3 regions of the Kribbella sp. NPDC026596 genome follow, and region 1 is predicted to be linked to each of the others. Evidence: riboswitches for the same ligand, from Rfam matches in the RefSeq annotation. Region 1 holds a riboswitch; each other region holds the start of a gene.
What was found. A riboswitch is a leader RNA that binds a small molecule or an ion and turns the genes downstream of it on or off. The one in region 1 is predicted to bind thiamine pyrophosphate.

Region 1 (10,251 bases):
ACGGCACTCATCGGCTCGCTCCAACCCCTCCTGATCGCCACAGTGGCCGGACCGCTGCTCGGAGAACGCGTCAGCCAACGCCAATGGATCGGACTGGTTCTGGGTGTCGCCGGAGTCGGCCTGGTCGTCGCCGACGACCTCAACGCTGGTCATGGCTCGGCACTGCTCTTCCTGGTACCTCTCGGCGGTCTACTCGGCCTGGTGATCGGCACTTGCCTGGACCGGCGCCGAAAGCCCAGCACCAACTCCCTTGACGCATTGGCGGTGCAGAGCATCGTCTCGGCCGTTCTGTTCACCGCACTGGCCGCGTCTACAGACCAGTTCACTGTTCCGGAGGAGCCAGGCTTCTATGGCGCAGTCGTCTGGCTGGTGCTCCTGGCAACAGGCGGTGGCTGGGGTCTGTACTTGGTCAACCTCAAGCTTTCCGGCGCAACCCGCATCAGCTCACTGCTGTACCTCGTACCGCCGACCACGATGGTCTTCGCCTACCTGATGTTCGACGAGACCATCGGGGCGCTGGCGGTGATCGGCATGCTCGTCTGTGCCATCGCCGTACTCCTGATCCGGATCCGCGAACAAGTACGCTGCGGGGATGGCGGAACCCCGGTGGCTGGACCAGAGAGAAGCACAGGCCTGGCGCGCGTTCATCGCGGCACAGCGAGTAGTGAACAGCAGGATCGAGCAGCAACTGCAGCGCGACGCCGGAATCCCGCACACGTACTACGAAATCCTGGTCCGGCTCTCCGAAGCATCGGACGGCCGGCTCCGGATGAGTGAGCTCGCAGTCGCCACCCTGGGCTCACGCAGCCGGTTGTCGCACGCGGTGAACCGGCTCGAGCAGAACGGCTGGGTACGGCGGGAGGGCATCGAGTCAGACCGGCGTGGTCAGGTCGCGATCCTCACCGACCTGGGCCGGAAGAAGCTCGTGGAGACGGCGCCCGGTCACGTCGAGGAAGTACGGAAGTCGATCTTCGACGCACTCACCGAAGAACAGGTCGAGAACCTGTACGACGTCTGCGCGACGCTGGCCCGGCACTCCGGTGACACGGTCGACCGCGCCGCCTGGGAGCGTCGCTGAAATGAGTCGTCCGGTCGCATTGGTCGCGTTGACAGCACTTGTCCTCGCCGGCTGTAGCGACAGCCAGTCCCCGCCGACCGCCGGCCCCAGCACAGTGCCGTCATCCTCGGTTCCACTGCCGACGACCCAGCCACCCACGACCGAGCAGCCGAGCGCCACCCCGACCAACACGCCGACGCCGACGCCGACAGCCACGTCGGCGAGCTGCGTCGACCAGAAGCTCAAGACCCTCACCCTCCGGGAGCAGGCCGCCCAGCTGATCATGACCGGCATCAGCGCCAACGGCATGACCTCGGCCCAGCGTCCCATCGTGCAGCAGGAGAAGCCCGGTGGCGTCCTCCTGCTCGGCACCGGCGGCAGCCTGTCCCACACGCGTACGGCGATGGCCGCGGCAAGCACCGCGGCCACGGTGAAGGGCGTCCGTCCGCTGGTCGCCGCGGACCAGGAAGGCGGTCAGATCCAGCGGCTGAAAGGCCCTGGGTTCGACCGCATCCCCGCTGCGACCGTGCAAGGCACCTGGTCCGCCGACAAGCTGACCGCCCGCGCGAAGCAGTGGGGCGGCCAGCTCAAGCAGGCCAACGTCAACGTGAACCTGGCGCCCGTCGCTGACGTCGTACCGAGCTCTCTGAAGTCTCAGAACGCGCCGATCGGCAGTCTGGACCGTGAGTACGGCAACACGCCGGAAGCGGTCGGCCCGTCGGTGCAGGCGTTCGTCGAGGGGATGAAGCAGGCCGGCGTGATGACCTCGGTCAAGCACTTCCCCGGACTCGGCCGGGTGCGTGGCAACACGGACTTCTCCTCCGGTGTGGTGGACACCGTCACCGTTCGCGGGGATGCCGACCTGCAGCCGTTCGCCGACGGGATCGAGGCCGGCGCCACCATGGTGATGATCTCCACCGTCACCTACACCAAGATCGACCCCAACAACCGTGCGGTGTTCTCGCCGACCGTCATCCAAGGCATGGTCCGGGGTGATCTGGGCTGGAGCGGCGTGGTGATCACCGACGACGTCGGGGCCGCCGCCGAGGTCGCCTCGGTGCCGGCGGGACAGCGGGCGACCCGGTTCGTCGCGGCGGGCGGCGACATCGTGATCAACGCCAAGGCCGCGCTGACCGCCACCATGATGAACGCACTGGTCGTCAAAGCCCAGCAGGACAAGGCCTTCGCCGCGAAGCTGACGAGTAGCGTCAGGCGCGTGCTGACTCTGAAGCAGGACCACGGCCTGGTGAGCTGCGGATGACGGTAGAGCAGGAGCCCGACTATCGCTTCACCCTGGCGAACGAGCGGACCTATCTGGCCTATCTGCGGACCTCGCTGGCCTGCTACGCGGGCGGACTGTCCGCGGTGCAGTTCCTCGATCTCGGTCCGGACCGCTGGCCGGCCCGGATCATCGGTGTGGTTCTGGTCACCGTCGGCATCATCACTACCGCCGGCGCCTTCCGCCGCTGGCAGCAGAACCTGATCGCAATGCGCCGCGGCAGCCCGCTCCCGGTGACCCGCCTGCCCTTGATGCTCGGGGCAACGATCGCTGTCGTGGGCCTGATCGGCTTGCTCTTCTCACTGTGGCGATGAGCACACCGGATCCCGGGCTGCAGCCCGAGCGGACCTTGCTCGCCTGGCGCCGTACCGCGCTAGGCCTGATAGCCAACGGCATCCTCCTGATCGCATCCGGACACGGTTCGTCGGACGTCCGCACCGGCCTCGGCATCGTCGTACTGACGCTCGCCCTGGCCTGCTGGGCGGCGGTGAGCGCGGTGTACCGCCGTACGAACGGCTCGAAAGTCCAGGCGCTCGGCCATGAGCGGGTGCTCCGGGTCGCGGCCGGTCTGGTGCTGATCGTCGGCCTCTTCGACCTTTACGCCGTGATCGCCCGGTGAAACCGATCGGTAACTCACTGTCCGTGTCGCCGCGAGCCAGTTCACTCCGACGCGCTACGTTGACAACGCGGATGCAACGTCAACCGCAGGTTCCCCCTAGCATGTTCACGGTTTGTCCCTCGTTCATCCGGAGCTTGAAGTGCCGTTACGTCTGCGTCCGAACGACCCGACGTTCTACGACCTTTTCACCGAATCCGCCAACCACCTCGTGGACGGATCGAAGATCCTGGCAGAGCTGCTCGGCAGTACGGCCGGAACCGGACTCTCCTCGAGTCACCAGATCGCCGCCGAGATGAAGGACGCCGAACACGCGGCCGACGAGACCACCCACTCGATCATCCGCCGCGTCAACTCCACCTTCGTCACCCCGTTCGACCGCGAGGACATCTACCGGCTGGCCTCCGATCTGGACGACGTGATGGATTTCATGGAGGAAGCGGTCGACTCCGTCCACCTCTTCAACCTGGAGAAGTTGCCGGAGGAAGTCGCCGAGCAGATCGAGGTGCTCCAGCGGATGGCGCAGCTGACCGCCGAGACGATGCCCCGGCTGCGCACGATGAAGGACCTGGCCGAGTACTGGATCGAGATCAACCGGCTGGAGAACACCGGTGACGCGGTGCACCGCCGGATCGTCGCCAAGCTCTTCAGCGGTGAGTACGAAGCGCTGACCGTGATGAAGCTCAAGACCGTGGTCGACCTGCTGGAGGCCGCGATCGACGCCTTCGAGCATGTCGCCAACACGGTCGAACAGATCGCCGTCAAGGAGAGCTGAGCGTGGAGTTCGCGCTCGTCATCGCGGTCGTCGTCATCGCGCTGTCCTTCGACTACACCAACGGCTTCCACGACGCGGCCAATGCGATCGCGACCTCGGTCTCGACCCGGGCACTCACGCCGCGGGTGGCGCTGGCGATGGCCGCGGTCTGCAACTTCCTCGGCGCGCTGGCCGGCACCGAGGTGGCCGAAACCATCGGCGAGGGCATCATCAGCATTCCGAGCGGCGAACCCGGCCTGGTGATCGTGATCGCGGCACTGATCGGCGCGATCACCTGGAACCTGATCACCTGGCGCCTCGGCCTGCCCAGCTCCTCCACGCACGCGCTGATCGGCGGACTGGTGGGCGCCGGACTCGCCTCGGCGAGCGTCGTGGAGTGGTCCGGGATCCTCGACAAGGTCGTCATCCCGATGGTGCTGTCGCCCGTGATCGGCTTCGCCGGGGCCTTCTTGCTGATGATCGCCATCCTCTGGACCTTCCGGCGGAGGAACCCGGGCAAGACGACGCGAGGCTTCCGGATGGCCCAATCGCTGTCGGCTGCCGCGGTGGCGCTCGGGCACGGCCTGCAGGACGCGCAGAAGACGATGGGCGTGATCTTTCTCGCCCTGCTCGCCACCGGTCACGTGAACGAGGGCGACGGCATCCCGCTGTGGGTGAAGATCTCCGCCGCGACCGCGATCTCGCTCGGCACCTACTCCGGTGGCTGGCGGATCATGCGTACGCTCGGGCGCCGCATCATCCACCTGGACCCGGCGCGCGGGTTCGCCTCCGAGGCGGTCGCCGCGTCCGTCCTGTACGTGATGGCGATCGGCCTGCATGCGCCGGTCTCCACCACCCACACGATCACGTCGGCGGTGATGGGCGCCGGTGCGACCAAGCGGCTGTCGGCGGTTCGCTGGGGCGTTGCCAGAGGCATCGTCACCGCGTGGGTGCTGACCATCCCCGCCGCCGGGTTGGTCGCCGCACTCTGTTATGGGCTTGCGCACCTGATTCTGGAGTAAGTTGCAGCCGAGAGTTCATTTCGAATTCACCCACTAGGCCTACCGTCGATCGATGGTGTGTCTTATTTCCGCCTAGGGGGAGTGATCGCGATGGACCTCTCGTTCCTCGTCGTCGTGGTGATCATCACCGCGTTGGTGTTCGACTTCACCAACGGTTTCCACGACACCGCCAACGCGATGGCGACGTCGATCGCTACCGGCGCCCTCAGACCCAAGGTCGCCGTCGCCCTGTCCGCGGTGCTGAACCTGGTCGGCGCGTTCCTGTCCACCGCAGTGGCCAAGACGATCTCCAGCGGCCTCGTCGATGACTCGTTGGTGACGGTGCCGATCATCTTCGGCGGCTTGGTCGGCGCGATCCTCTGGAACCTGGTGACCTGGTACTTCGGCCTGCCGAGCTCCTCGTCGCACGCCCTGTTCGGCGGCCTGATCGGCGCCACCTGGATCGCGGCCGGCAGCAGCGCGGTGAACTTCGGCACGCTGGTGCAGAAGATCATCATCCCCGCGGTCGCCGCGCCGATCGTGGCCGGCGTCGTCGCGCTGCTGGGCACCTTCCTGGCTTACAAGATCACCCAGCGGGCCCGGAAGAAGTCGGTCAGCGACGGGTTCCGGACCGGCCAGATCGCGTCCGCCTCGCTCGTCTCGCTCGCTCACGGCACCGGTGACGCACAGAAGACGATGGGCGTCATCACGCTGGTCCTGATCACGTCGGGCAGCCTCGCGCAGGGTTCGGCCCCGCCGACCTGGGTGATTTTCGCGGCCGGCCTCGCGATCGCCCTCGGCACCTACTTCGGTGGCTGGCGGATCATCCGGACGATGGGCAAGGGCCTGACCGAGATCGAGTCGCCGCAGGGCTTCACCGCCGAGACCAGCTCGGCCACGGTCCTGCTGGCCTCGTCCCACCTGGGCTTCCCGCTGTCCACCACCCAGGTCTGCTCCGGCAGCATCCTCGGCGCCGGCCTCGGCAAGCGGCTCGCGCAGGTGCGCTGGACGATCGCCGGACGGATGGCGATGGCCTGGCTGTTCACGCTGCCGTCCGCCGCGATCGTCGGCGCCCTGGCCGGCCGGGTGGCCGACACCGGCAACGCCGGCGTCGTCATCGTCGCGATCCTCGCGATCCTGGCCGGCGGCGGCATCTACGTGGCGTCGCGGCGCAGGCCGGTGACGGCGGAGAACGTCAACGAGTACCCGGGCAGCACGACCCCGGCCCCGGCCCCGGCCACGACCGTCTGAGAGGAGTACGGCGATGCACATCAACTGGAGTGCACTCGGTCAGGTGGCACTGGTCAGCCTGCTCTTCGGTGTCGGGCTGGCGGTCATGTTCGCGCTCGGTGTGACCGCGATGTCGCGGCGGGCGGTGGCGCTCGAGGAAAAGAAGCCGCCGTCGATCGTCGACACCACAGTGGCCGGGCTCTGCTTCGCCGCGTGCCTGGCAGCGGTGCTCTACGGGCTCTACTTGATCATCCCGCAGTTCCACTGACAGCTAGCGGTTCCAGCGTCGTACTGACTTGGCCACGTCCTTGGAGCGGATGGAGCCGAGGTTGTACTCCCACGCGGCCGCGAGCTTGTCGCCCAGGATGCTCGCGTCGAGATAGGTCCGCGGCCGCACCGCCACCGCCCAGGTAGCGGCAGCCGCGTGGCCCTGCTGGTGGAGCAGGTGGTCGACGGTCGCCTCGATCCGGGTCCGGCTCTCGCCCCTGAGGCCATCGGTGGCCCAGCGCTGCAGGATGGCCGTGTCGTCGGACGTCATCCGGGCCAGGTAGGTCAGCGGACCGCGCCAGAAGCCCTTGCTGCCGATGCTGTCCAGGCTCTCGAGCGGGAACCAGCCGTTCTGGCAGCGGCGCCCGTTCACCGCGGACTCGACCTCGAGCGCCCGGCCCGCGGGCAGGCCGCGGGTCGCCCACTCGACGAAGAACGTGCCCGCGTCCGGGATCTGATCCGCCACGTGGGGCGCCGGAGTCATCATGCCCGGTTCGAACAGATGAAGCTCTTCCGGTGAATCGAACAAAACCTTCCCCGCCCGCCTGAGTACCGCGGCCGCGCGTACCGCTGCCCGGCCCGCCACACAGGGACCCCCCAGGTTCCTGTTCCATCAACAACGACAAGTCTTCGTACCCTCGATTCGGCCCGAGGGTCAAGGTCCTGTCCGCGCTACCGGTCCTCCTTGGTCCGCCGTGCGGCCCGGCGGGCGAGCTCTTCCTGATCCAGGCGCTCGGCTTCGGCCGGAGTCGGCGCGGAACCGCCGTACGACGCCGGCAACCACCAGGCACCGGCTGGTTGCTCGGGGTAGGCGCGGATGGTCTGATCGAGCATCCCGGCCATCGTCGCGTGCAGCCGCGCGGTCGCCTCGGCCGAGTCGTCGGCCCGGGTGACGGTCATCGGCGCGCCGACGGTGATCGCGATCGTGCGGTGCCGGGAGAAGTCGCGCGGATGGTCCTTGGTCAGCATCCGCTGCGTACCCCAGAGGATCATCGGAATGATCGGTACGCCGGCCGCGGCGGCCATCCGGACCGTGCCGGACTTGAACTCCTTGAGCTCGAACGACCGGCTGATGGTGGCCTCCGGGAACACGCCGACGACCTCGCCCTGGCCGAGATACCGCAGCGCTTCGCGGTACGACGCCATACCAGCCGCGCGATCCACCGGGATGTGGTGCATGCCGCGCATCAGGGGGCCTGAGTACCGGTTGCGGAACAGCACCTCCTTGGCCATGAACCGCACCAGCCGCTTGCTCGGCACCGCGCCGTACCCACCGAGCACGAAGTCGACGTAACTGATGTGGTTGAGCGCGATCACCGCGCCGCCGGTCCGCGGCACGTTCTCCGTCCCGGTCAGCTGGAACTTCACGTCCAGCACCTTGAACGCCGCCTTCGCGAAGCCGATCACCGGCGGGTACACGACATCTCGCATGCCCCGACGCTACAGCCTTCGTCTAGGGTGGCGGTCACAACTGGAGATCGCGGGAGCTCGCACCGTAGCGGGCTGAGAGGGCGGCTGGATCAACCGGCGCCGCCGACCGCCGAACCTGTCCGGGTAATTCCGGCGTAGGGAGCAGCAAGGTGAATGTCAGCACGATTCGACCGACTGTCACCACGGGCCCGATCTCGGGGTCCGAGAAGATCTACCGCGGCGAGCTGGGTGTTCCGGCCCGCCGTGTCCGGCTCACCAACGGCGAGCACTTCGACCTCTACGACACCTCGGGTCCGTACACCGACGTGTCCGCGCAGATCGACGTACAAGCCGGTCTCCCCGCAGTGCGGCGGGACTGGATCGCCGGGCGCGCACCGCTGACCCAACTGGCGCACGCGCGCGCCGGGACGATCACCGAGGAGATGAGGTACGTCGCCACCCGGGAGGGCGTCGACCCGGAGTTCGTCCGGTCCGAGGTGGCCCGGGGCCGGGCCGTGATCCCGGCGAACCGGCGGCACCCGGAGAGCGAGCCGATGATCATCGGCAAGAAGTTCCTGGTGAAGGTGAACGCGAACATCGGCAACTCGGCTGTCACCAGCTCGGTCGAGGAGGAGGTCGAGAAGCTCGTCTGGGCGACCCGGTGGGGTGCGGACACGGTGATGGACCTGTCCACCGGCAAGAACATCCACGAGACCCGGGAATGGATCCTGCGGAACTCGCCGGTGCCGATCGGGACGGTGCCGTTGTACCAGGCTCTGGAAAAGGTGAAGGGCGATCCGGCCGCGCTGTCGTGGGAGGTGTATCGCGACACGGTGATCGAGCAGTGCGAGCAGGGTGTCGACTACATGACCGTGCATGCCGGCGTACTGCTGCGATACGTGGCGCTGACCGCGCAGCGGATCACCGGGATCGTGTCGCGGGGCGGTTCGATCATGGCCGCGTGGTGCCTGGCACATCACCAGGAGTCCTTCCTGTACACCCATTTCGCCGAGCTGTGCGAGATCCTGCGGGAGTACGACGTGACGTTCTCACTGGGCGACGGGTTGCGCCCGGGATGTATCGCGGATGCCAACGACGCGGCGCAGTTCGCGGAACTGCGGACGTTGGGGGAGCTCACTCGCGTTGCGTGGGAACACGATGTGCAGGTGATGATCGAAGGCCCGGGACACGTGCCGATGCACAAGATCGCCGAGAACGTGCGGCTCGAGGAGGAGCTCTGCGGCGAGGCGCCGTTCTACACCTTGGGGCCGTTGGCAACTGATGTGGCGCCGGCCTACGACCACATTACATCGGCGATCGGTGCGGCCCAGATCGGCTGGCTGGGTACGGCGATGCTGTGTTACGTCACGCCCAAGGAACACCTCGGCCTGCCGGATCGTGACGACGTGAAGACCGGCGTGATCACGTACAAGATCGCCGCCCACGCGGCCGATCTGGCCAAGGGACATCCGGGCGCGCAGGACTGGGACGACACGTTGTCCAAGGCAAGGTTCGAGTTCCGCTGGGAGGACCAGTTCAACCTGTCACTGGACCCGGACACGGCGCGCTCGTTCCATGACGAGACCCTGCCCGCCGAGCCGGCCAAGACGGCTCACTTCTGCTCGATGTGCGGTCCGAAGTTCTGCTCGATGCGGATCACCGCGGACATTCGCGCGTACGCCGAGGATCACCAGCGCATGCTGCCGCTGGTCGACTGAACGCTGTCCGGCCCGGAGTACGCCGTACTCCGGGCCGGAAGTGTGCTGACTCCGCGTGAGGCCGGTGGGGTGAGTCGGGATGCCGAACCGACCGAATCCAGCAGAGAATGGGGGAATCGGAATCCTCCAGAACGGTCACTGGGAGTGACCGGGTGAACCGATTCAGGTTTTTTCCTTCACTCTACGTGAATAAGACTGTAGCCTTAAGACGTTCGGAAGGAGGTGCAGGGCGATGGTCTTCGTTCTCACGGTAGATCAGCGCGGTAGCCGAAGCATGAGCGATCTCGTACCCGAGCTGCTGAACTCCCTGAACCGCCGGCCGCGACGGACAGGGTTGCTCCGCAAGTTCGAGCGGACCGCCGGCGACGAGGTGCAGGGTGTGCTCTCGGACGCCCGGGCCACCGTCGACGTGATCGTCGAGCTGCTCCGCCCCGACATCTGGTACGTCGGACTCGGCGTCGGCGAGGTCGTCCAGCCACTGCCGAGGAGCACCAGGGCGGGCAGCGGTGACGCGTTCGTGTTCGCGCGGGAGGCGGTGACCCGGGCCAAGTCGAGCCCTCATCACGTCAACGTGGTCGGCTCCGACTCGCGAGCCGCGGAGCGGGTGGAGACAGTGCTCTGGCTGATGGCGTCAGTACTGCGGCGTCGTAGCGACCGTGGCTGGGCTGTGGCCGACCTACTGGGCGAAGGACTCACCAGGCGGGAGATCGGTGTGAAGCTGGGGATCAGTCAGTCGGCGGTGACGCAGCGGGCGCAGGCCGCCGGGTTCGCCGAGGAACAGCGTGGACGGGTGCTGGCGGCCGAGTTGCTCGACGCTGGGGCCGCTGCGTGACGGCACTGATCCTGTCGTTGACCGCAGCCGGCCTGATCCTCGCCGTACTGGCGTGGGTGCCGAAGGCCGGCTCTACCGTCGAAATCG
Region 2 (10,251 bases), 110 kb from region 1:
CTACCGCGTGCTCGTCGCGGAGACCGTCGAGGATCCGAGCGCCGAGGCAACCATCGCGGTGGAGGCGCGGCGTCGGTGCGACGCACTGATCATGGTGTCGCCGCGGCTGCCGGAGGACAGCCTGCTCGAGCTGCTGCCGCAGGTCCAGCCGGTGATCCTGGTCAACCGACAGGGTCCGCCGGAGGTCCCGTCGGTGGTGGTCGACTACGGGCGCGCCGTACGGATCGTCGTGGATCACCTGGTCGGCCTGGGTCATCGGCGGCTGGCGTTCCTGTCCGGGCCGCCGGCGAGCGCGTCCAATGTGGCCCGGTTGCGATCGCTCGAGGTAGCCGAGAGGGAGATCCCCGGCCTGGAGCTGGTCCGGCTCGACTGCGGTTGGTCGATCGAGGACGGGTACGCCGCAGTCGAGCGAGTACTCGAATCACAGGTGACGGCCGTGGTCGCGTTCAACGACCTGGTCGCCTTCGGCTTGCTGGCACGGCTCAACGAGGTCGGCGTCGCCGTACCCGCTGATTTGTCGGTGACCGGGATGGACGACATCGGGTTGTCGCGGTTCGCCGTACCGTCGCTGACGACTGTGCGGGTGCCGCAAAAGGATTTGGGGGAGCTGGCGTGGCAACGGTTGCACGCTGCGATCGCGGGCACGGATGTCGAGGCGGACGACGTACCCGAGTTGCGGCTGGCGGTGCGGGCGAGCACCGGGCCCGTGCCGCAGGCACCCAGGCTGCAAGCGTCGGCTGGGCGGGTCGGGTGGCAGCGACTGGGGGACACGTTCGAGCTCGGCAGTGACGCCGGGATGCTCGCGCGGTACGAGTTCGGGCGGCGGATGCCGAGTGTGCACTCGCCGCGGCCGTACCTGCATCCCGTACGGACGCTGGGCGGGCAGCCGCTGACGGAGGTCAGCCCGGTCGACCATCGGCATCACTACGGCGTCTCGTTCGCGGTGGCCGGGGTCAACGGCACGTCCCACTGGGGCGGCCGGACCTTCGTCCAGGGCCAAGGCCCGACCCTGCTCAGGAACCACGGCCAGCAACGCAGTCGCGGTACCACCGTCGACGACGGCCTGACCGACGACATCACCTGGTACGACGAACAAGGCCGACCGCAACTGATCGAACGCCGGCAGCTCCGTGGCGCGCTTGCCGAAGACGGCTGGCGGCTCGAGTGGCACAGTGTTCTCACCGCGCGCTACGGCCCGATCCGCATCGACAGCGCGGCCACCACGGGCCGCCCGAACGCCGGGTACGGCGGGATCTTCTGGCGACTCCCGTCCGCGGACACCACGACCGTGCTCAGCTCAGCAGGAGAAGGCGAGGAGGTTGCCTACGGGTCGCTGAGTCCGTGGCTCGCCTTCGTCCAGCATCGCGGGGATGCCGTGACGACCCTGCTCCTTGTGCAGCCGGGCGACGTACGGCCGTGGTTCCTGCGATCCAGCAGGTACGTCGGTGCTGGGCCGGCGCTGGCGTGGGACCGCCCGCTGAACCTTCAGCCGAACCAGGATCTGACTCTGTCCCTCACAGCACTGCTGCTGGACCGCCCGCTGGATCTGGCCGAGGCCGCTGCCTTGTCTAGAACGTCGGTAGGCCAGTCGTAGGCGAGGACGCGTGGGCCGACTGCCAGCGGCGGGGGACGCGGCCGGCAAGGCGGGCGGCTCGGCCGGCGGAGACGGCGTCGCGCATGGCGGCGGCCATCAGGGCCGGCTTCTCGGCCCGCGTGACCGGGGTCGCGAGCATGACCGCGGCACAGCCGAGCTCCATGGCCAGCGCCGCGTCGCTCGCCGTACCGATGCCCGCGTCGACGATCACCGGCACGTTCGCGGCCTCGGCGATCAGCGCGATGTTGTGCGGATTGCGGATGCCGAGCGCGGAACCGATTGGTGCCGCCAACGGCATCACCGCCGCGCAGCCCGCCTGCTCCAGGCGGCGGGCGAGGATCGGATCGTCGTTGGTGTAGGGCAGCACGGTGAACCCGTCAGCCACCAAGGCGTCCACGGCGTCGAGCAGCTCGATCGGATCGGGCAGCAGCAGATAGTCATCGGCGACGACCTCGACCTTGATCAGGTCGGTCCCCAGCGCCTCGCGCGCGAGCTTCGCGGTCAGCACGGCTTCGGCGGCAGTGTGGCAGCCGGCCGTGTTCGGCAGGACGTCGATGCTGTGCTTCTTGAGGACGTCGAGCACCGAGCCTTCATGGCCGGTGCCGAGCCGGCGCATCGCGACCGTGGTCAATTGGGTGCCAGAGGCAACCAACGCCTCCTCCATCACTTCCAGGTTGGCCGAACCGCCGGTTCCCATGATGAGGCGCGAGCTGTACGTGCGCCCGCCGAGCTCCAGTGGATCATCCATGTCAGCCTCCCTGCACCGCGCTGACGATCTCGACCCGATCGCCGGGCTTCAGGGCGGTCTGCGCCCACTCGGCCTTCGTCAGCACGTTCTGATTGAGCGCGACCGCGATCCCGGTCGTGCGGTCGGAGTACTCGTCGACCAGCTCGGCGACGGACTTCCCCGGTGCGACGTCCGTCGCCGTACCGTTGACCCACACAGGCTCCTGCATCGCTTCCTCCCTACGCCGGAATTACCCGATTCAGGTTCAGCGGTCGGCGACGGTTCGGTCGCCCTCTCAGCCCGCTCCTGCGAGCTCCCGCGGCGGTTTCGACTCTAGCTCACGTCTTCCGGCGACGCTAACGCGCTCCACGGACGCCGGAAACGGCTACCGTGAGTACAGGGAAAGGTGAGCAGTGATGGGGAAGGTCGATCGGGCTCACGGGGGTACGAGGCTTGGCGTGCTGATCGCAGTCGCAGTGGCGCTTCTGGCTGTGCTGGCGGTGGCTGTTGTCGCGCTGAACGGATCCGACCCGGGCGACTCCGGTCCGCCGGTCGGCACTCCGACGACGTCCCAGCCGGCGGCGACGTCGGCTCCCACCGGGCCGCCCAGTGGGACGCCCACGTCACGGCCGACCGGTCCGCCGACGAGTCGTGAACCTACCTCGCGCGAGCGGTACGAGCAGGCCGCGAAGCGGGAGCTCGAGGAAGGCCTGGTCGCCTACAACCCGCCGGCTCAGGCGCGGGTGCAGGACGACTTCGAGGTCACCGTGCGGGTCCAGCGCGGCACCGCGACCGTGTCTCCGTCGTTGCGAACACTGCCCGGCACGGCTCCGGTCACCATCGAGCCCCTTCCTGTCGGGACCTACATGCGGGCGGAGCTCCGGGGTTCGGGGCTCGACGTCCAGCCGCTCAGCGACAAGCTCCAGCTCATCGACGGGGTGACCGAGTGGGCCTGGCGGGTGACACCGCAGGCCGATGGTGTGCAGACTCTCCGGCTGACTCTGGTGGTGGAGCTGAACGACCTGCCGCTCAGCAGCCGTACGTTCGCGCGGGTGATCGAGGTCGACGTCGAGAAGCAGCCGGCGTGGTACCAGCGGGCGTGGGGGTTGCTCGACGTCGCCGGCGTGGCGACGGCGCTCGTGATCGCCGCGATCCTGGGATCCGCCAAGCTGGCACGCATGTGGTGGGTACGCCGGAAGGCGGAGGAGGACGCGGCCGACATCGGCACGGCGTATGAGGCTCCGGACGCGCCTGCCCCGACGGTGAGCGCCGACGGGAAGCCGACGGCCGCCGCCAACGGGAACAAGCCGAATCCGTGAGTACCAGCGGCTATCGTGACGGGGTGGGGACTGGGAAGCGGGTCGACATCTCGGATGTCGCCGCTCGGGCGGGGGTCAGCCCGACGACGGTCTCGCACGTGATTTCGGGGCGGCGACCGGTGTCGGAGGCGACGCAGGCGCGGGTGCGGGCCGTGATGAACGAGCTCGGCTGGGAGCCGCACCAGGTCGCCCGGAGCCTGCGGATGCGCCGGACCCACACGATCGCGCTGATCGTCCCGGACATCACCAACCCGTTCTATCCTGCGGTCGCGCGCGGTCTGCTCGACGTGGTCAGCGAGCCCGGGTACCAGGTGCTGATCGGCAACACCGAGGGGGAGTCCGCGGCCGAGCGCGCCGCGGTGACGCAGATGGTGACCAGAAGCGTCGACGCGATCGTCTTCGCCGGCTACTACAGCAAGGCGAGCGACGTCGAGGCCGCCGTCGCGGCGGGGATCCCGGTGGCGTTGATGGGCGGCCGAAGGGCCGAGCCCGGGATCGATGTCCTGTCGTCGGACGACCTGGCCGCGGGGGAGATCGCGACCCGCTACCTGATAGGTCGCGGCTACCGCCGGATCGGGTTCATCACCGGGCCGTCCGGTTACGGCCCGCCGGCTGATCGGGTCAAGGGGTATCGGCACGCGTTGTCGGAAGCTGGCATCCGGTTCAGCCGCGAGCTCGTCGTCCGTGGCGAGTTCTCGCGGGCCGGCGGACTGCAGGGGCTGCATGCATTGCTGCAGTTGACGAAGCCGCCGCGCGCTGTGTTGTGCACGAACGACGTGGTCGCGATCGGCGCGCTCGATGCTGCCCGGGAGCGCGCCCTGCGGGTTCCGGACGACATCGCGGTGATGGGCTTCGATGACATCGAGGCCGCCGCGATGATCTCGCCGTCGCTGACGACGGTCTCCGGCGATCCGCGGGAACAGGGTCGCGCGGTCGGACAGGTGTTGCTCGACCGACTGGAGGACGGCGCCTCCAGCCGGCCGCAACACATTCTGTTCTCGCCTTCCGTCGTACCGCGGGATTCCGCCTAGGGTGCGGTGACCGACGTGACGGTCGAGCCGGCGATGTACGTCGGCCAGACGCCGACCGTCACCGTGACCTGGCCGCTCGCGTTCGGGGTCAACGTGTTGGACAACCCGTACTGGCTGGTGACCGTGATCGGACCGGTCGCGTTCACTGTCACGGTCGTGTTGGCGCCGCTCGCTGCCCAGATCGCCCGGAACGGTGTGCCGTCGTTCGCGGCGAATACCTGGTCGATCAGCCCGTTGCCCGGGAACTCCTTGCCCAGGAACGTCGCGCCTCGGAGTTGCCGGGCGGCTGTGGCATAGGCGACGTACGACGGTTTGGGCGTGTAGGCACCGAGGGCGTCGGCCGGGTTGTGCACGAGGCCGAAGTTGTTCTCCTGCGCGGCTGGGTCGATGCCGTCGTTCATGAAGTCGTAGACGTAGTAACGGTCGACGCCGTGGCCTTGGATGCCGAGTTGGGCACGGGCTTGGTACATCGCCTGTGTCGGCTCGTCGACAGAGGCTGTGGCCGTCCCGGTGAACCAGCCGCTCTCGGTGATCCAAATCGGTTTGTCCACGCCGCCGTTGTACTGCCGGATCGTTGCTCGAACCTGGTCGATCGCGGCGCCGAGGCTTTCGGGTGCGTGCAGGAAGTTGTACGGGTGGATGGAAACCACGTCGAGGTACTTCAGTCCGCCCAGCTGGCAGAACGTCTGGAACCAGGCCTGCTGGGTCACGTCGGTGTCACCGCCGCCGACGATGGTGAGATCCGGGTGGGTGGCTTTCAGTTTCGTATAAGTTGCCTTGAGCAACGCCAGGTAGCTGTCGGGGGTCTTGTTCGCCGGGCCGGCGGCGTTGACGTCCCACTCGTTCCAGACCGCCAGGTTGTGGACCTGCGGGTACTGGTTGGCGAGCGCGTTGGCGTAGTTGGCGAACGCGGTCCGGCCGGCGTCGGTGTACGGCGCGTTGAAGAGCTGATCGGGGCAGTCGTAGAGACAGTTGCCGTAGTCGGCGACGAGCAGTGGGTCGATGCCGTTGGTTTGATAGGCCTGCAGGTAGTTGGTGACCTTTGCGGGGAACGCGTACGTGCCGGGTGTCGTCTCGGCGCTCGACCAGTACGCCTCGTCTCGGCCACCGCGTGCTCCGGACTGCGCGAGTACGGGCACCAGGTCCGTGCTCCACGATCCGCCGAAGTGGGTGCCTGCGCCGATCATCGATCCGGACGTGGTCGCCGTGACCGTGTCGATGTTGACGGTGGCCGTCGTACCGCCGCCGATGATCAGGCTGTGATCGAGGGTCAGCATGATGGCCTTCGCCGGGCCGTGCCAAATGCCGTCGTCGGCGCCGCCGAAGTGGAGATAGCCGGTGCCGCCGTCGAAGCGGGTGACGGTGAGCTGCTGCCAGGCGCTCGATCCGGACAGCGTCAGCCGCTGCTGGTGGACCTGACCGGTGGAGTCTGTCAGTCGTAGTCCGATTGCCGACAATCCTGTTGTCTTCACCCAAAGGCTCAGGGCGTTCAGGTTGACGGGCGTGAAGGTCCGCTGGATCGCGACGTAGTTGCCGCCGCCAGAGAAGTTCGCGGCGACCTTGGCCGATTGGGCGCCGGCCTGTGGGCTGACGGTGTCGAGCGCGAGACTGCCGGTGGCGCCGGGGAATTCGCTGCCTGGGTAGAAGGTCCAGCCCTCCGCCGCGCTCTCGTAGTCGCCGAGCGGAGTGGTCGGCTTCGTCGCCGGCGCATTGACGGTGAAGTCGTCGAGGTTGACGCTGCCGCTCGTCGCGCCCGGTATGGCGCCCTTGTCGAGGATCACCTCGACCGCCTTCGCCGGACCATGCCAGACGCCGTCGTTGACCCCGCCGAAGTGCGAGTACTGTTTCCCGCCGTCGAAGCGGGTCACCGTCAACGGTTGCCAATCAGTTGCCCCCGACAACGTCAGCCGTTGCTGGTGGACCTGGCCGGTGGAGTCGGTCAGGCGGAACGTGAGGAACGACAGGTTCGCAGTCTTGGCCCAGAAGCTCACGCTGGTCGCGTTGACGGATGGCAGCGGCCGATTGACGCTGACGTACGCGCCGCCTGCGCTGAAGTTGCCGGTCAGCTTCCCTGAGCCGGTGCCGCTGTGGTTGTCGGTGGTGTCGAGCGCGAAACCGCCGGTCGCACCGGGGAATTCGCTGCCTGGGTAGAAGGTCCAGCCTTCGGTGGCGGCCTCGAAGTCGCCGACCCGGGACGTGCTGAGGCCGGCGACTGCCGACGTACTGACTGGGCTGAGGATGGCGAACGTGGTCTGAGCCGTGGTCGTGCCGGCTTGGACCGTCAGCTTGTACCAGCCGCGGGTGGTGACGGTGACCTGCAGAGTGGTCGCGGCGGCTTGGCTGCCGCTGGCGACCACGGTGCCGTTGACGTCGGCGGCCGACCAGGTAACCGAGGCCGCGTCGGTGTTCAGGCCGAACTTCACCGCCTGACCGTCGGTGAAGACGTTGCCGCGGGTGATGGGGGTGAGCGTCAGGACCGCGGCCTGCGCGGGGGTGATGGTTCCGAGGCAGAGGAGGAGAACTCCTAGGGCGATCGCGAGGGTGCGTCTCATGGCGGGCTCCCATGCACTTGTTTCAGGCATGCAAATCGATTTGTATCGGAACTATCACCTCACGCCCGGAGGGTGTCAACAGCTCAGTCGGGGTCGGATCCGGTGAGCAGGGCGGCCAGTTCGGTCGGCTTGTAGAGCACCTGCTTGCCGGTGCGTTGCGGTTCGACCAGTCCGGTACGACGAAGTAGTTGCAGGTGCTGACTCACGGCCGACGGCGTCACCTTCAGCTCGGCGGCCAGGTCGGTCGTGGTCCGGGGATGCGTGAGCAGGGCGAGGATGTGGGCGCGCGGCGTACCGATCAACTGGGCCAGATCCCTTTGTGACGGCGGTTCCACGACGGACCACAGGTGCGCCTGCCCGCGCGGCGGATAACCCAGCAGCGGCTCCGCGCCGATGTCGAACGGGATCACCGCATGCGGCCCGAACAACGTCGGCTGCAGCACCAGCCCACGCCCGTCGACCTGCTCCGTCCGGCTCGGATCACTCACCCGATCGACCTTCAGCAACCCGTCGTCGTACGTGATCGCCGGCCCGAGTCCGTTCAGCATCGCCCCGGTCCCGTGCTGCGTCAGCACATGCCCGCGATAACTGATGTCAGCCGAGAGAATCGTCCGCATCCGATCCCAGTACGGCGCCATCACCGCCTCCCAGTACTCACGGAGCGCATCGACAACCCTGGTCACACCATCCGCACCGGCCAACTCGTCGGGAAGCTCCTTGTTAACCGCTGCGAACTGCCGCTCGAACGTCCCCCGATCCACCCCTGCGATGATCTCGAGCTCATCAGCGATCTGCGTCAACGGCGAGGTGGGCCGCGGTGTCAGAAAGTCCGGACTCCCCATCGTGTCGTTCACCAACCACCGCAACACCGACCAATCGAGGTCGTCCACCTGCGGCTGCACCGCCCGCACCCACGCCAACTGCAACGGAAACCGCCCAGGATCCCGCAACGCCCGCAACGACAAAACCATCTCCGCCACCGGCGAAACCGCAAACCGAACCCCCTCCAGATCCCGCGAGTCCAGCTCGTAAGTCAGCACACCTCAACCCTCCGCCAATGAAGCCAGATCCTAAATCGTCCCTCTCCCTCGCGGTCGCTAGGCTGCCTCAGGTGACGGGAGCTGAAACCGCCCTGGCCGTCGCCAGGGCCGATTGACATGCCGGAAGAGTCGCCCGCGGACATGGCGGATGAGTCGCCCGCTGTCATAGCAGCAAGAGTCGCCCGCTGACACGGCGCAAGAGTCGCCCGCCGTCTGGTGCATCGTGGCCAACGTCGCCGCCGAACGCCCGTACGGACCTGGCGGCGCCGAAACCCGCCACGGTCTGAAGATCTTCTCCGCCGGCACGAAGCTCTACGTCCCCGACGGCTTCGGCGGGATGGGCTGGGAAACCGTCGAGGTAGTCGGCCGAGGCCGCGGATCCGCCCGCTACGTGGCAGTAGCAGTCCAGACTCACCAACTCACCAACTGGCGAGTCAAAGCCGTCCACAGCCCAGCCGCCCTACGCCAAATACAACGAATCCGAGCCAACCGCCCCGGCTTCTGGCTCCACCCCGCCACCTACAACGACCTAACCACCCAGGCCTACCACGACGCCCTCCTCGAGATAGCCACCGAACTGTCGGAGCGTTCAGAGGTCTGAACGGCCCGCAGTTCTTTGAGGAGCGCGACGTCTCGGCTATGCGTCGGGGTCTCAACCAGCAGCGGAACTCCGCGCAGCGCGGGCACCGAGACCAGCGCCTCGGCTCCGGCCAAACCGATCGCGCCGAGCCCGATCGATTCATGCCGGTCGCGGCGAGAACCCACCGGATCGCGGCTGTCGTTGACATGGATCAGTCCGATCCGGTCCGCGCCGAGAGCCGCGGACACCTTGTCGACCGCCCGCGCGATCGCGAGCGCGTCGGTCATGTCCTCGCCGGCAGCATGAAGGTGGCAGGTATCCAGGCACAGTCCGATGCGAGCGTCGTTCAGAGCGAGCATGTACTCGATACTGGTATCGATAGTCGACGCGCCAGCCTCACCGGCACCGGCGGTGGGCTCGATCAGCAATCGCGCCTGAGCGCGGTCAACAATCGGTACGACGAGATCACGCAAGCCGCCCAACACCTTTGCGCGACGCCCCTTGGCCACCAACGCCCCGGCATGTACGACCACCGCAGTGGCCCCGATCGCCTCCGCCCGCTTCATCGTGACCTCGAGAGCGGCCAGCGATCGACTCAGCACCAGCTCCGACGGTGAGCAGAGGTTGATCAAATGAGGCGCGTGCACCACGACGGGGATCCCCCGATCCGCGCAGGCCGCCCGAAACGCATCATCCCCGGCCGGATCAGCCGCCCGCGGCGCCCAACTCCGTGCATTCCCCGCAAACACCTGAATGATCTCAGCCCCAACCGCGATCGCCTCGCCCAACCCGCTCTTCACCAGGCCACCAGCCACCGCGACATGCGACCCGATGAGCGTCATCCCTGTCCTCCACCGTCGATTATTGACTTCAGGGTACAGAATTCGTAGCGTGACGAGCATGGCCCGGCCGATGAAGTTCGATGCGGACAAAGTCGTCGACAAAGCGGTAACAGTCTTCTGGCGGCAAGGCTTCGCCGCGACCACCCCACAGAACCTGGTCGACGAGCTCGGCATCGGCAAAGGCAGCCTCTACAACACCTTCAAAAGCAAGCACCACCTGTTCGCCCTCGCGATGCGCCGCTACAGCGCCCAACGCGCAGCCGAGCTCGCCGACGGCCTCGAAGGCCCGGGACCAGTACTCCCCAGGCTCCGAGACGCAATGCAAACACTCGCGGGCGTAGGCGAGCACCAACTCGGCTGCCTAATCGTCAACTCGGTCGCCGAACTAGGCAACTCCGACCAAGCCGTCGCCGAGGTAGCCAAGGACCTCTTCGCCCAAACGGAAGAAGCCTTCCGCTCCGCCATCGAACGCGCCCAAACCACCGGCGAGATCACCTCCCGCCGCACCCCCACCGACCTGGCAAGCGCCTTACTAGCAGTGGTAATCGGCGCCAACGTCTTGGCGA
Region 3 (10,251 bases), on a different contig from region 1:
GGAATTCCGCCGGGGCAACGCGATACGGCGCAGGTGTCACCGACAGGTGGCGCTCGCCGTCCGCAGCAGATCGATGACGCGACGGCGGGTGAGCAAGGTCGTCGTCATGTCAGCAATCTTCTCATCAATGTCCACTGAGTAACTAGACAATCTCGGAATCCGGACCGGGCACCCTCACATCGGCCGAACCTGATGCGTTCTACTGTCGTGATGGCTCGGGAGAAGGTCGAACTGCCACCGTTCCAGGCGCTCGTCGACGCGCACTGGCGGGACGTGGCGCGGCTGGCGCGCGCCCTGGCCGGGCCGGTGGACGGGGATGACGTGGCCCAGCGCGCCTGGGAGAAGGCGTTCGCGGCCTACCCCGGCCTGACTTCGGCGAAGAACCTGCGCAGCTGGCTGCTGACCATCACGTCCCGGTGCGCGACCGACCTGCACCGCGCCCGCAAACCACAACGCCCGCTCGACGAAGCCCCGCCGATCGCGGTCGACGGCCCGGACGTCGCCGACTGGCCGGACCCCGACCTCTGGCAGGCGGTCAACGCACTGCCCGAACGCCAGCGCTTCGCGATCACGCTGAAATACATCGGCGACCTGGACCACCACGGCGTGGCCGCCGCATTGGATACCACGCCTGCCGCGTCGCGCCGGCTCGTCAGCGACGCCCTCGCGACCTTGCGCACCAAACTCGGAGTAGACGCATGAATGACCTCGAGAGCCGGCTCACCCGGTTCACCACCACAGACCTGAAACCACCGATCCTGCCGGATGCCGACGTCGCCTACACCCTGCACGACACCCCGATCGGCACCATGCTGCTCGCGGTCGCGAACGGCCGGGTCGTCGCCAGCTCCTTCGGCGACGAGGAGTCCATCACCAACCGGCTCGCCCGGGCCGTGTCACCGCGCGTACTGCGGCAACCCGGCGCGCTGGACGACGTACGACGGCAACTGGACGAGTACCTCGCCGGTCGACGGCACGCGTTCGACCTGGAGGTGGATCTCGCCCTGGCGACGCCGTTCCAGCGACTCGTGCTCAACGATCTGCCGCTGCACACCAGCTACGGCCGGACCACGACGTACGGCGCGCTCGCCGGGGAGATCCACAAGCCGAAGGCCGCCCGGGCCGTCGGTACGGCGCTCGGCGCGAACCCGGTCTGCGTCGTCCTGCCGTGCCACCGGGTGATCGGCTCGACCGGCGCGCTCACCGGGTACGCCGGCGGCCTGGAGGCGAAGCGATTCCTGCTGAATCTTGAAGCAAAAAGCTGAGTTTTCCCGGCACCTGGGGAATTGATTTACACTCGCAGAACAAAGGAGCAGATCCCCAATGTGGAGTGGGGATCTGCTTCTTGTTTTCCCTTGCCTGCAAGGGATACGGGGAAGTGAAATGGTTCCGGAAAAGAATTCAGGTCGAGAAACTGACACGTCAGTCAGTGGCCGGCTGGTGGATCTCCAGGATGAGCCGGCGACGCCCGCCCCACTCCCGCTTGTAGACCTTGTAGTCCTCGATCCCCGCGGCCGCGCAGAGCCGGCCGTAGCTGATCTCGTCGTGGATGAAGTGCACGCTGCTGGTGCCGAAGTGCTCGGTGGTGACGATCCGGTGCTCCGGGCCCTGCCGCATCCCGTTGGCGATCTCGGCCGCCGTTGCCGGACCCCAGGCCGGGCCCTCGATGATCGCCACGCCACCCGGCTTCAGCACCCGGGAGATCTCGCAGATCGTGGAGATCTGCTCGTCCTCGGCGAACAGTTCGTGGAACGCGGTCCACAGGCAGATGACCGCGTCGAAGGAGTCCCACTTGTACGGCAGGTCGGTCATCGAGCCGATCGCCCAGTCGATCGACAACTCCTCCTTGGCCGCCATCGCCTGACCGGCCTCGACCAGGTTCGGCGAGATGTCCAGGGCGCGGACGACCTTGCCGGCCTTCCGCAGCGGCAGCGCGATCCGGCCGTAGCCGCAGCACAGGTCGAGCACCGACTCACGCCCGGCCAGCAACTCCTCGACGGCCTTGACGACCGCCGCGTCCCGCTCGGGCGTCGTACGCGCGGCCAACCCGTCCGGGCCGAGTTCCGCGTACTCGGCCCGGCTGCGCAGTGCGGAATTCAGCATGACCGCAAGTATCCCGGTTACTCCGGGTCATTTGTCCAGCGGTCGGCGCCCGATCCGGCCGAGTACGATCGCGGCCAGCATCGAGACGATGATCGAGGTGTACGTCGCGCCGAGCCAGCCAGGCACCGGTTGGTTGTTGAAGAGCCGCTGCTGCAGGTCCAGCCAGAACGGCGACCAGCCGGAGACCGTGCCCGGGTTGACGAGCTGGTAGGCGACGAAGCCGATCACCCAGGCGACCGTGGGCTGCCAGCGGAAGCGCGCCGTACCGGAGACGTCCCAGTTCATCTTGCTGACCACGAAGAAGTCGGCGATCGCGACCGCGAACAGCGGGATGAAGACCGAGCCGATCAGGTAGAGGAACTGCGTGTAGTTGCCCAGGTCAACCATCAGGGCGAGACCGGTGGCGAGCACGCCGATCGCGACCGAGATCCACCGGCGGTCGACGTGGCCGATCAGGTTGTGCGCGGCCATCGTGGTCGAGTACACGTTCGCGTACGCCTCGTCGACCTCGTCGACCAGCAGCACGAACAGCGCGATCGCACCGGCCGGCAGCGTGACGAGCGCGGTGATCACGTCCTCGCTGTTGGTCTGCAGCGTCGCGACCGCGAACACGCCGAGTGCGTAGTACAGGATCGCCGCGATCCCGTAGCCGAGTGACGATCCGGCGAAGGCGGCCTTGTTGGTGCGCGAGTGCCGCGTGTAGTCGGCGGCCAGCGGCGCGAACGACACCACGCCCGCGGCAGCCAGGTCGACGGCCGGCCAGAAGCCGAACACGCTGTCCTGCGGCATAGCCTGCACCGGCTTGCTGAGCACCTGCACGAACAGGTACACCGACGCGATCAGCACCAGCCAGACCATGAACTTCCGCAGCAGTTTCACACTGCCGAGCGGCCGGACCGCCATCGCCGTCGCGATCACCCCGGCCAGTACGACGAACAGCCAGCGCCACCGCTCACTCGTCACCGCGACCGCGGCCTGCGAGATGACGATGATCTCCATCGTGGCCCAACCGACGTTCTGCGCGATGTTCAGCACGGTCGGCGCCATCGAACCCCGCCGGCCGAACAGTCCGCGCAAGCACGCCATCGCCGGCGCACCGGTCTGCGAACCGAACACAGCGGCGCCGCCGAGCACCAGCGCGCCGATTCCGCAGCCGACGACAACCGCGAGCAGCCCTTGCCACAGCGAGCCGGTGTACGCCGCAACCAGCGCACCCGTGACCGGTCCGAACAGAGAGATGCCGAAGTTCCCCCACAGGGTGAACTGGTCCAGGAATCCGAGGGTCCGCGGGGCATCCGTGGTCAGGACCAGCGGTGCCTCGGTCTGGCTGGCAGGACGAACAACAGTACTGGTCATGATGACCCGCTCCCTACGCCGGCATTACCCGGTCAGGTTCAGGCGGTCGGCGACCCAGCTGTCGCCCTCTCAGCCCGCGCAATCGGTGCGAGCTCCCGCAGAGGTTGTTAGCGCCTCAACGATAGCGCCTCAGGTCGTCGGCGGCACCGCGGCAGCTCGCTCTATGAGAGCGGCCATCTCCGGGCCGTTGGTCAGCACCGGCATGTGTGAGCCGGTATCCAGGGTTCGGGCCTCACCATGGCTCAGCTCCGCGAGCTTCTGCACCCAGTCGGCCGGCGAGAGCAGATCGTGTTTGCAGCGCACGATGACCACGGGTGCCTTCACCCGGGTGATGACGGCGGCCAGGTCGTGGTGCCTGGCGGCCTCTCCGGCCCGGGCGATCGTGGAGAGCGTCGTCCGCGCGTACTGCGGGGTGACGACCCGGATGAGCCGGGGTGACTCCGGTACGGCGGATCCGAGCAGGCGGACCGCCCGGTCCAGCCAGCTCGACATGCGGATGTCTCCGGTGGGAGCCGCGAGTACGAGCGCGTGGACCAGCTCGGGGTTGATGACCGCGGTCTCGACCACGATCTGACAGCTGGCCGAGTGCCCGACCAGGACCGACCGCTCCCGGATCTTGTCCGCGAGTGCCACGCCGAGGGCACGCGGATGCAGGTCCTCCCGCGCGCCGGCCGGTTCGCCGTACCCGGGCAGTGTGACCACGTGGTGCGGCGTGATCAGGTGCTCGACCGTCTTGGCGTACGACTCCGGCCCGAGGCCGAGGCCCGGGACCAGGACGACGGGTGCGTTCACTCCCAGGGCGCTTTGGGTGGCGGACCCTGGACGACCGGGTTGCGCACCTCGGGCTTCAGCTCGCGGTACCCGAGGGCCAGGCCGGCGGCGAGGACCAGCAGACCGATGCCGCCCCAGCCGTACGCCGTGGGCAGCCGGTCGACCGAGTCGTCGATGGCGCCCAGTCCGGTGGACAGGACCATGATCAGCCAGACCAGAATCGGGATCGCGGAGACCGCGACCAGCAGCAGACCACCCAGCTCGACCGGGTCGGGCTGGCGCCCGGCCTTGCGACGGGCGAGCACGTCCCGGATCCACATCACGAGCGCGGCCGCGCCGACCACGATCAGCACCAGCTGGCCGATCGTGTCGATCACGTCGGTTCGGAGGGGGTGGTTGAGCGGTGAGCCCGGGGCCTGGGAGATCTCCCGGAGGGCGACCCGCTGGACGGAGACCACGAGCAGGCCGTAGATCGCCGCGACGATCGTGGCGAGCCCGACCACCCGGGCAGCGCGCGGGTCACGGGGTGCGACGGGTTGATCCCGGCCGTACGTCGGGAGCTCGTGCTGCTGTGGATGCGCCGGCGGGCCGTAAGGGGTCCCGGGGCGGTAGGTGGGCGGCTGGGCGTACATGGGTCCTTGGGGCTGAGCGGCGTACTGCGGCTGTCCTTGGGGCAGGCCTTGTTGGGGCGGTGGGGTGCCGTTGTCCGGCTGGGAGCCGTAGGGCTGGGGCTGGGCGTAGGGGCCCGGCTGCGGGTCGGCGTGCGGGCCCGAGCCGTAGGTGCCGCCGCCGTACGGCGTGGGCGGGGCGTAGTGGTGCTCCTCGCCGCTCCGCTCGGGCTCATCGCCCCGGCCGTACGTCGGGAAATCCTGTGACGACATCGCTACCTCCCCTCGGACTCAGCTTCTCACGAACGCGGGGTTGGATCAGGTCGCTTTGATCGTCGGCCAGGCGTTCGGGAGGCAGCCGGCCAGGCCTTTGGTCTGCTGCATCATCACCGGCGCGGGGGTCTTCGCCTTGGTGCAGGTCGAGTGACCATGGCCGAGTGCGTGCCCGACCTCGTGGTTGACCAGGTAGCTCCGGTACAGCGAGACGTCGCCGTTGTACGCCGGGATCGCGTACATCCACCGCTTGGCGTTCAGCACGACGCGGTCCTCGACCCGGCAGGACACCTCACCGCCGGTGTCGAGCGGCAGGCAGAGCTTGTCGGTCAGAGTCGGCGTGGCCAGGATGATCCGCAGGTCCGCGTCCACCTTGTCGGTCCGCTCGAAGTTGACCGGGTGCACCGCCTGCCAACCCCGCGGGTCGGTCAGCGTCTTGTGGATGATCGCCGCAACCGCGGCACCGTTGACCGAGAGCCCTTGCTCGATCTCGACCCGGTACGTCAGCTTGTCCCGTACGCCGCTGGCCTTGTTGAACCCGGGCACCACGGCGAGCTTGCCGGTGGACACGGTGACGTTCGGCTTCGAGCCCTTCGGCTGCCGCGTCAAACTCGGTGCCGGTCGCAACGGAGTCGTGAACCGCTGCGTCGGCGTGACAACCGGAGTCGGTGTACTCACCGGAATCTCGGTCACCGGAGCACTCACCGGCGTATCAGCCACCACGTCAGCCGCCAGACTCCGCCGATGGGTCACATCCGGATGCATCACCACCACGGTGCCCAGCACAGCCAACGCAGTCACCGAGAACCACTGCGCCTTATAAGACTTCCGCCGACTGTGCCGACCACCCCGCCGCTTCCGCCCAGGCACGTCCGCCTGCTGGCCGCTCCGCCGGGTGGTCATGACGATTCACCCTACAGAGCCACACCTACTGGACGAAAGGGCAGTTTCAGCCCCAACCCGACCAACGGACCGAAGGTCGGGCCGACCGGTAGAGTCTGCCAGGATGAAGTCGAGTCGTACAGGCGCTGGGATCGTGGTCCATCACCTGCCGATGGGCAGGGCCTGACGTGCCCCGGCCAGTTCCCACGAAGATCTTCCACTTCACCCGGATCGAGCATCTCCCGACGATCGTGACCAGTGGTCTGCTCTCGGACACACGATCGCAGGAAGCCGGCCTGATGCAGATCGAGATAGGCCAGCAATCGATCAAACGCAGAAGAGCAGAGACCCCGGTGACCGAGCCTCCCGGCGGAATGGTCGCCGACTACGCGCCCTTCTACTACGCGACACGTAGCCCGATGATGCACAACATCCACAGCGGAAAGGTTCCGTCCTACCAGGACGGCTGCGACCGGCTGATCTACCTCGCGACGCACACCCAGCGGCTCATCGAGTCAGGGCTGAAATGGGTAGCGAGCGACCGGAACGCCGTGCTCAGTCACGCGGAGTTCTCGACCAGCGACCGTCGGCTGACAGAGATGATCGACTGGGATGTCATGGAACTCGAGTCCTGCTACCCGGTTCCCGAGCACCCCGACCGTATCGAGCGACGGATGGCGGAGTTCCTGGTCCACGAACATGTTCCCTTCGACGACTTCATCGCCATCGGAGTGAAGACAGATGCACTGAAGGCCGAAGTTGACGACACACTCTCCGCTCACGGATCCTCGCTACGCGCAATTGTCAGACCTGCCTGGTACTTCTAGTGGTGTGGGATGCTGACGCACAGGAGGTGCGGACACGATGATCAGGAATATGACCGGCGATCTACTTCGCCAAGATGCCGATGCCCTGGTCAACACTGTCAACACAGCGGGGATCATGGGCAAGGGCATCGCACTGCAGTTCAAGCGTGCGTGGCCTGAGATGTTCCGGGAATACGAAGCAGCATGTGCCCGCGGCGAGGTCCGCCTAGGACACATGCATGTCTGGAACACCGGCTCATTGACCCCACCTCGCTTCATCGTCAACTTTCCGACGAAGAAGCATTGGCGTTCGCGCTCACGGCTTGCAGACGTCCAGTCCGGACTGGACGACCTCGTCCGGGTGATCGGCGATCTCGGTCTGACCTCGATCGCGCTTCCCCCACTTGGTTGCGGAAACGGCGGACTGGCCTGGGTCGATGTGGAGCCCTTGATCCATCGGGGCCTCGCATCGGTGGCGGATCACGTGGACATCCGAGTGTTTGCACCCGACGGAGCTCCTGATGCGAAGTCGATGGTGAATCGAGAGAAGCCTCCACCGCTGAATCCCACCCGATCCGCGATGCTCGCCTTGATGCACGCCTACGTGCAGTTCACCTTTGCTCCACCGACTCTCGTAGAGGTGCAGAAACTCGCCTACTTCCTCCAACTGAGTGGCCAGGATCTCAACATGGAGTTCACGCCACACATCTACGGCCCGTACGCCGATGCGCTTCGTAGGGCACTGTCGGCGATGGAGGGTCACTACATCACCGGCTTCGGCGACGGCTCGGCGCGGGTAGCCGATGCGGTCGGCATCGACGTGTTGCCAGAGGCGGTCCAGCAAGTGGAAGACTACGTGGCCGATCACCCAGAGACCGCTGCCCGGATATCGGCAGTGATGGAAGAGATCGCTGGATTCGAGAGCGCCTACGGCCTAGAACTTCTAGCTTCGGTGCACTGGGTCATGGCCCATGACGATGCCGCGCGCAACGACCTCACTGCGGCGCACACCGCGGTCCGGCAATGGAGCAAACGGAAGTCCACCTTGTTTACCCGCCAGCACGTCGAGCGCGCATGGCACACTCTCCGCGACCGCGGCCTGGTAGCGGCATCCTGACCATGTCAGTTCGTGTGATGTGTTGCGGGTGTTCCCTCAGTTCGGCTCAGCAGGTCGTCGTGCGATGGTGGGTTGATGGGTGCTCTAGGGCCGGTCGGTCTTCGGTTGCCGTTGCCGGTGTCGGAGCTTTGCGACGAGCGTCTGACCGCGGCGGGAGTGCGTGTCCTGCTGAAGCGTGACGACCTCATTCATCCGGAGATCCCCGGGAACAAGTGGCGCAAGCTGAAGTACAACGTGTCCGCGGCGCGCGACCTCGGGTTCGACACGCTGCTGACCTTCGGTGGTGCGTACTCCAACCACATCCGAGCGACCGCCGCGGTCGGCTACTACGGCGGCTTCAACACCATCGGCGTGATCCGCGGCGAGGAGCACCTGCCGCTGAACCCCTCGCTCGCGTACGCCGCTGCGCGCGGAATGCGGCTCACCTATCTCGACCGGACCACCTACCGCGCCAAGACTTCCGATGCGGTGATCACTGCGCTACACCGAGAGTTCGGCGACTTCTACCTACTGCCCGAGGGCGGAAGCAACCGCGAGGCCGTGCTGGGATGCGCGGAGCTGGCGGCCGAACTCACGGACCCGTACGACGTACTGTTCTGCGCAGTCGGCACCGGCGGAACCCTGGCCGGCGTCGCCGCAAGCACTCACCAGGCGGTGGTCGGCGTCCCCGTCCTGAAGGGCGGCGCATTCCTCGAGAACCAGATCGTCGATCTCCAGAGGACGACGTACGGCACTCGGGTCGGCACGTGGCACCTCGAATGCAACTACCACTTCGGCGGCTACGCGAAACGAACCCCCGAGTTGGATGCCTTCATCGAAGACTTCGAGGCGAGGCACGGCCTCCTCCTGGACTGGGTCTACGAAGCAAAAGATGATGTACGCCCTCTTCGACCAGATAACCCACGGAACCTTCCCCCAAGGCACAACCCTCATAGCCCTGATCAACGCAACCGGCTGACGGGTGTGGGGTCAGGCGGTGCGGGTTCTGAGGAACTTGCCGAAGTGGGGGACTGTGAAGGCTACGGTGCCGCGTTCGGCGGAGAAGACGAGGCCTTTTTTGATCAGGCCGTCTCGGGCGGGGGAGAGGGACTGGGGTTTGCGGTTGAGGGTGCTGGCTACTTCGGCGGTGGGGACGGAGCCGTCGTCGACGCCGATGCCCAGTTCGGCCATCGCCCGCATGTACTCGCGTTCCGCCGGAGTCGCACGTTCGTACCGGGAGCCGAAGAAGCCGACGGTGAGTTCGGCGGAGGCCTCCGGGGCCGCGACCGCGACGTCCTTGATGGTGATGGGGGATGTCGGGGCGTGGTCCCAGGTGGAGTGGGCGAACGCCTGGACGAAGTACGGGTAGCCGTCGGTCTGGGCGTGCAGCTCGTCCAGCGCCTCCTCGTCGTACTGCACGCCCTCACTCTCGGCCGGGACCATCAGCGCCCGGTCACACGCCTCCCGCGCCAGCCGGTCGACGCGGATGTAGCGGAAGAGCCGCTCGGAGTACGACTTGCTGGCGGACAGTACGGCGGGCAGATGCGGCAACCCGGCTCCCACGACAACCAGCGGAGCACTCTGCTGCGAGATCTCGTGACATGCAGCGCACAAAGCGGAGAGATCGTCCGGACTGATGTCCTGCATCTCGTCGATGAACAGCCCGACCCCAACCGACAGATCGCCGGCCAGATCCGCCGCGTCGGCGAACAGCTCGATCAGATCCATCTCCAGATCACCGGAGTCCGCGCGGCCTTTCGCCGCCGCCACGTCGACCGGCGGATGCCACCGGATCCCCTTCCGGTCGTGCGCATCGGTCCGCAATGCAAAAGCCTTGAGTACGGCGCTGAACTGGTCGACCCGCTCGTCGTCACGGTGCCGATGCCCCAGCTCCCGCATCGCGGTGTGCAGCGCCTGTGCGATCGGCAGCCGGATGCTCTGATCCGGCCGGGCCTCGATCTTCCCGGTACCCCAGGCGCGCTTGATCGCCTGGCTGCGCAAGGTGTTGAGCAGCACCGTCTTACCCACGCCACGGAGCCCACTGAGCACCAGGCTCCGCTCCGGTCGGCCTGCCGCGACCCGCTCGAGCACTACCTCGAACTGCCGCACCTCGGTGTCGCGTCCGGCCAGCTCAGGCGGCCGCTGACCGGCGCCGGGCGCATAGGGATTCCGGATCGGATCCATGCTGTCACTGTATGAGCCCGTCTAGCGTTTTCCTTAGATTTCGCTAGCGACACCGAGACCGTGTCGCGCCCCGGCCCGGGAGCCGGGGCGCGACCAGGCGTCAGCTGACCGTCACGATCCGGTACGGCGACACCGCCTGCGCGTGGTCCGCGTCACCGGCGAACAGCACCCG

Region 2: linked by a shared signal. The riboswitch ahead of thiS (sulfur carrier protein ThiS) and the one ahead of thiC (phosphomethylpyrimidine synthase ThiC) in region 1 are both predicted to bind thiamine pyrophosphate.
Region 3: linked by a shared signal. The riboswitch ahead of AB0E63_RS21450 (cytosine permease) and the one ahead of thiC (phosphomethylpyrimidine synthase ThiC) in region 1 are both predicted to bind thiamine pyrophosphate.

What each region holds. Positions count from the first base shown of each region.
Region 1 is NZ_JBEZYF010000018.1:1,194-11,444, reverse strand. Features, by position in the region: gene AB0E63_RS17090 (DMT family transporter) at 1-777, shown strand, start outside; gene AB0E63_RS17085 (MarR family transcriptional regulator) at 665-1,078, shown strand; gene AB0E63_RS17080 (glycoside hydrolase family 3 N-terminal domain-containing protein) at 1,080-2,318, shown strand; gene AB0E63_RS17075 (DUF202 domain-containing protein) at 2,315-2,650, shown strand; gene AB0E63_RS17070 (DUF202 domain-containing protein) at 2,647-2,955, shown strand; gene AB0E63_RS17065 (DUF47 family protein) at 3,095-3,727, shown strand; gene AB0E63_RS17060 (inorganic phosphate transporter) at 3,730-4,728, shown strand; gene AB0E63_RS17055 (inorganic phosphate transporter) at 4,819-5,958, shown strand; gene AB0E63_RS17050 (hypothetical protein) at 5,972-6,205, shown strand; gene AB0E63_RS17045 (hypothetical protein) at 6,209-6,670, opposite strand; gene AB0E63_RS17040 (lysophospholipid acyltransferase family protein) at 6,877-7,635, opposite strand; TPP riboswitch at 7,675-7,794, shown strand; gene thiC (phosphomethylpyrimidine synthase ThiC) at 7,800-9,332, shown strand; gene AB0E63_RS17030 (transposase) at 9,607-10,164, shown strand; gene AB0E63_RS17025 (hypothetical protein) at 10,161-10,251, shown strand, end outside.
Region 2 is NZ_JBEZYF010000018.1:108,794-119,044, reverse strand. Features, by position in the region: gene AB0E63_RS17660 (DUF6807 family protein) at 1-1,594, shown strand, start outside; gene AB0E63_RS17655 (thiazole synthase) at 1,569-2,342, opposite strand; gene thiS (sulfur carrier protein ThiS) at 2,344-2,550, opposite strand; TPP riboswitch at 2,541-2,651, opposite strand; gene AB0E63_RS17645 (hypothetical protein) at 2,738-3,640, shown strand; gene AB0E63_RS17640 (LacI family DNA-binding transcriptional regulator) at 3,664-4,671, shown strand; gene AB0E63_RS17635 (glycosyl hydrolase) at 4,668-7,223, opposite strand; gene AB0E63_RS17630 (DUF5937 family protein) at 7,307-8,263, opposite strand; gene AB0E63_RS17625 (hypothetical protein) at 8,487-8,864, shown strand; gene AB0E63_RS17620 (deoxyribonuclease IV) at 8,807-9,787, opposite strand; gene AB0E63_RS17615 (TetR/AcrR family transcriptional regulator) at 9,744-10,251, shown strand, end outside.
Region 3 is NZ_JBEZYF010000024.1:101,274-111,524, reverse strand. Features, by position in the region: gene AB0E63_RS21465 (sigma-70 family RNA polymerase sigma factor) at 211-702, shown strand; gene AB0E63_RS21460 (methylated-DNA--[protein]-cysteine S-methyltransferase) at 699-1,265, shown strand; gene AB0E63_RS21455 (class I SAM-dependent methyltransferase) at 1,423-2,103, opposite strand; gene AB0E63_RS21450 (cytosine permease) at 2,131-3,459, opposite strand; TPP riboswitch at 3,453-3,568, opposite strand; gene AB0E63_RS21445 (alpha/beta hydrolase) at 3,589-4,251, opposite strand; gene AB0E63_RS21440 (hypothetical protein) at 4,248-5,111, opposite strand; gene AB0E63_RS21435 (DUF3152 domain-containing protein) at 5,157-5,912, opposite strand; gene AB0E63_RS21430 (DUF4433 domain-containing protein) at 6,182-6,820, shown strand; gene AB0E63_RS21425 (macro domain-containing protein) at 6,870-7,916, shown strand; partial or broken gene AB0E63_RS21420 (1-aminocyclopropane-1-carboxylate deaminase/D-cysteine desulfhydrase) at 7,992-8,507, shown strand; gene AB0E63_RS21415 (hypothetical protein) at 8,424-8,753, opposite strand; gene AB0E63_RS21410 (ATP-binding protein) at 8,886-10,079, opposite strand; gene AB0E63_RS21405 (hypothetical protein) at 10,180-10,251, opposite strand, start outside.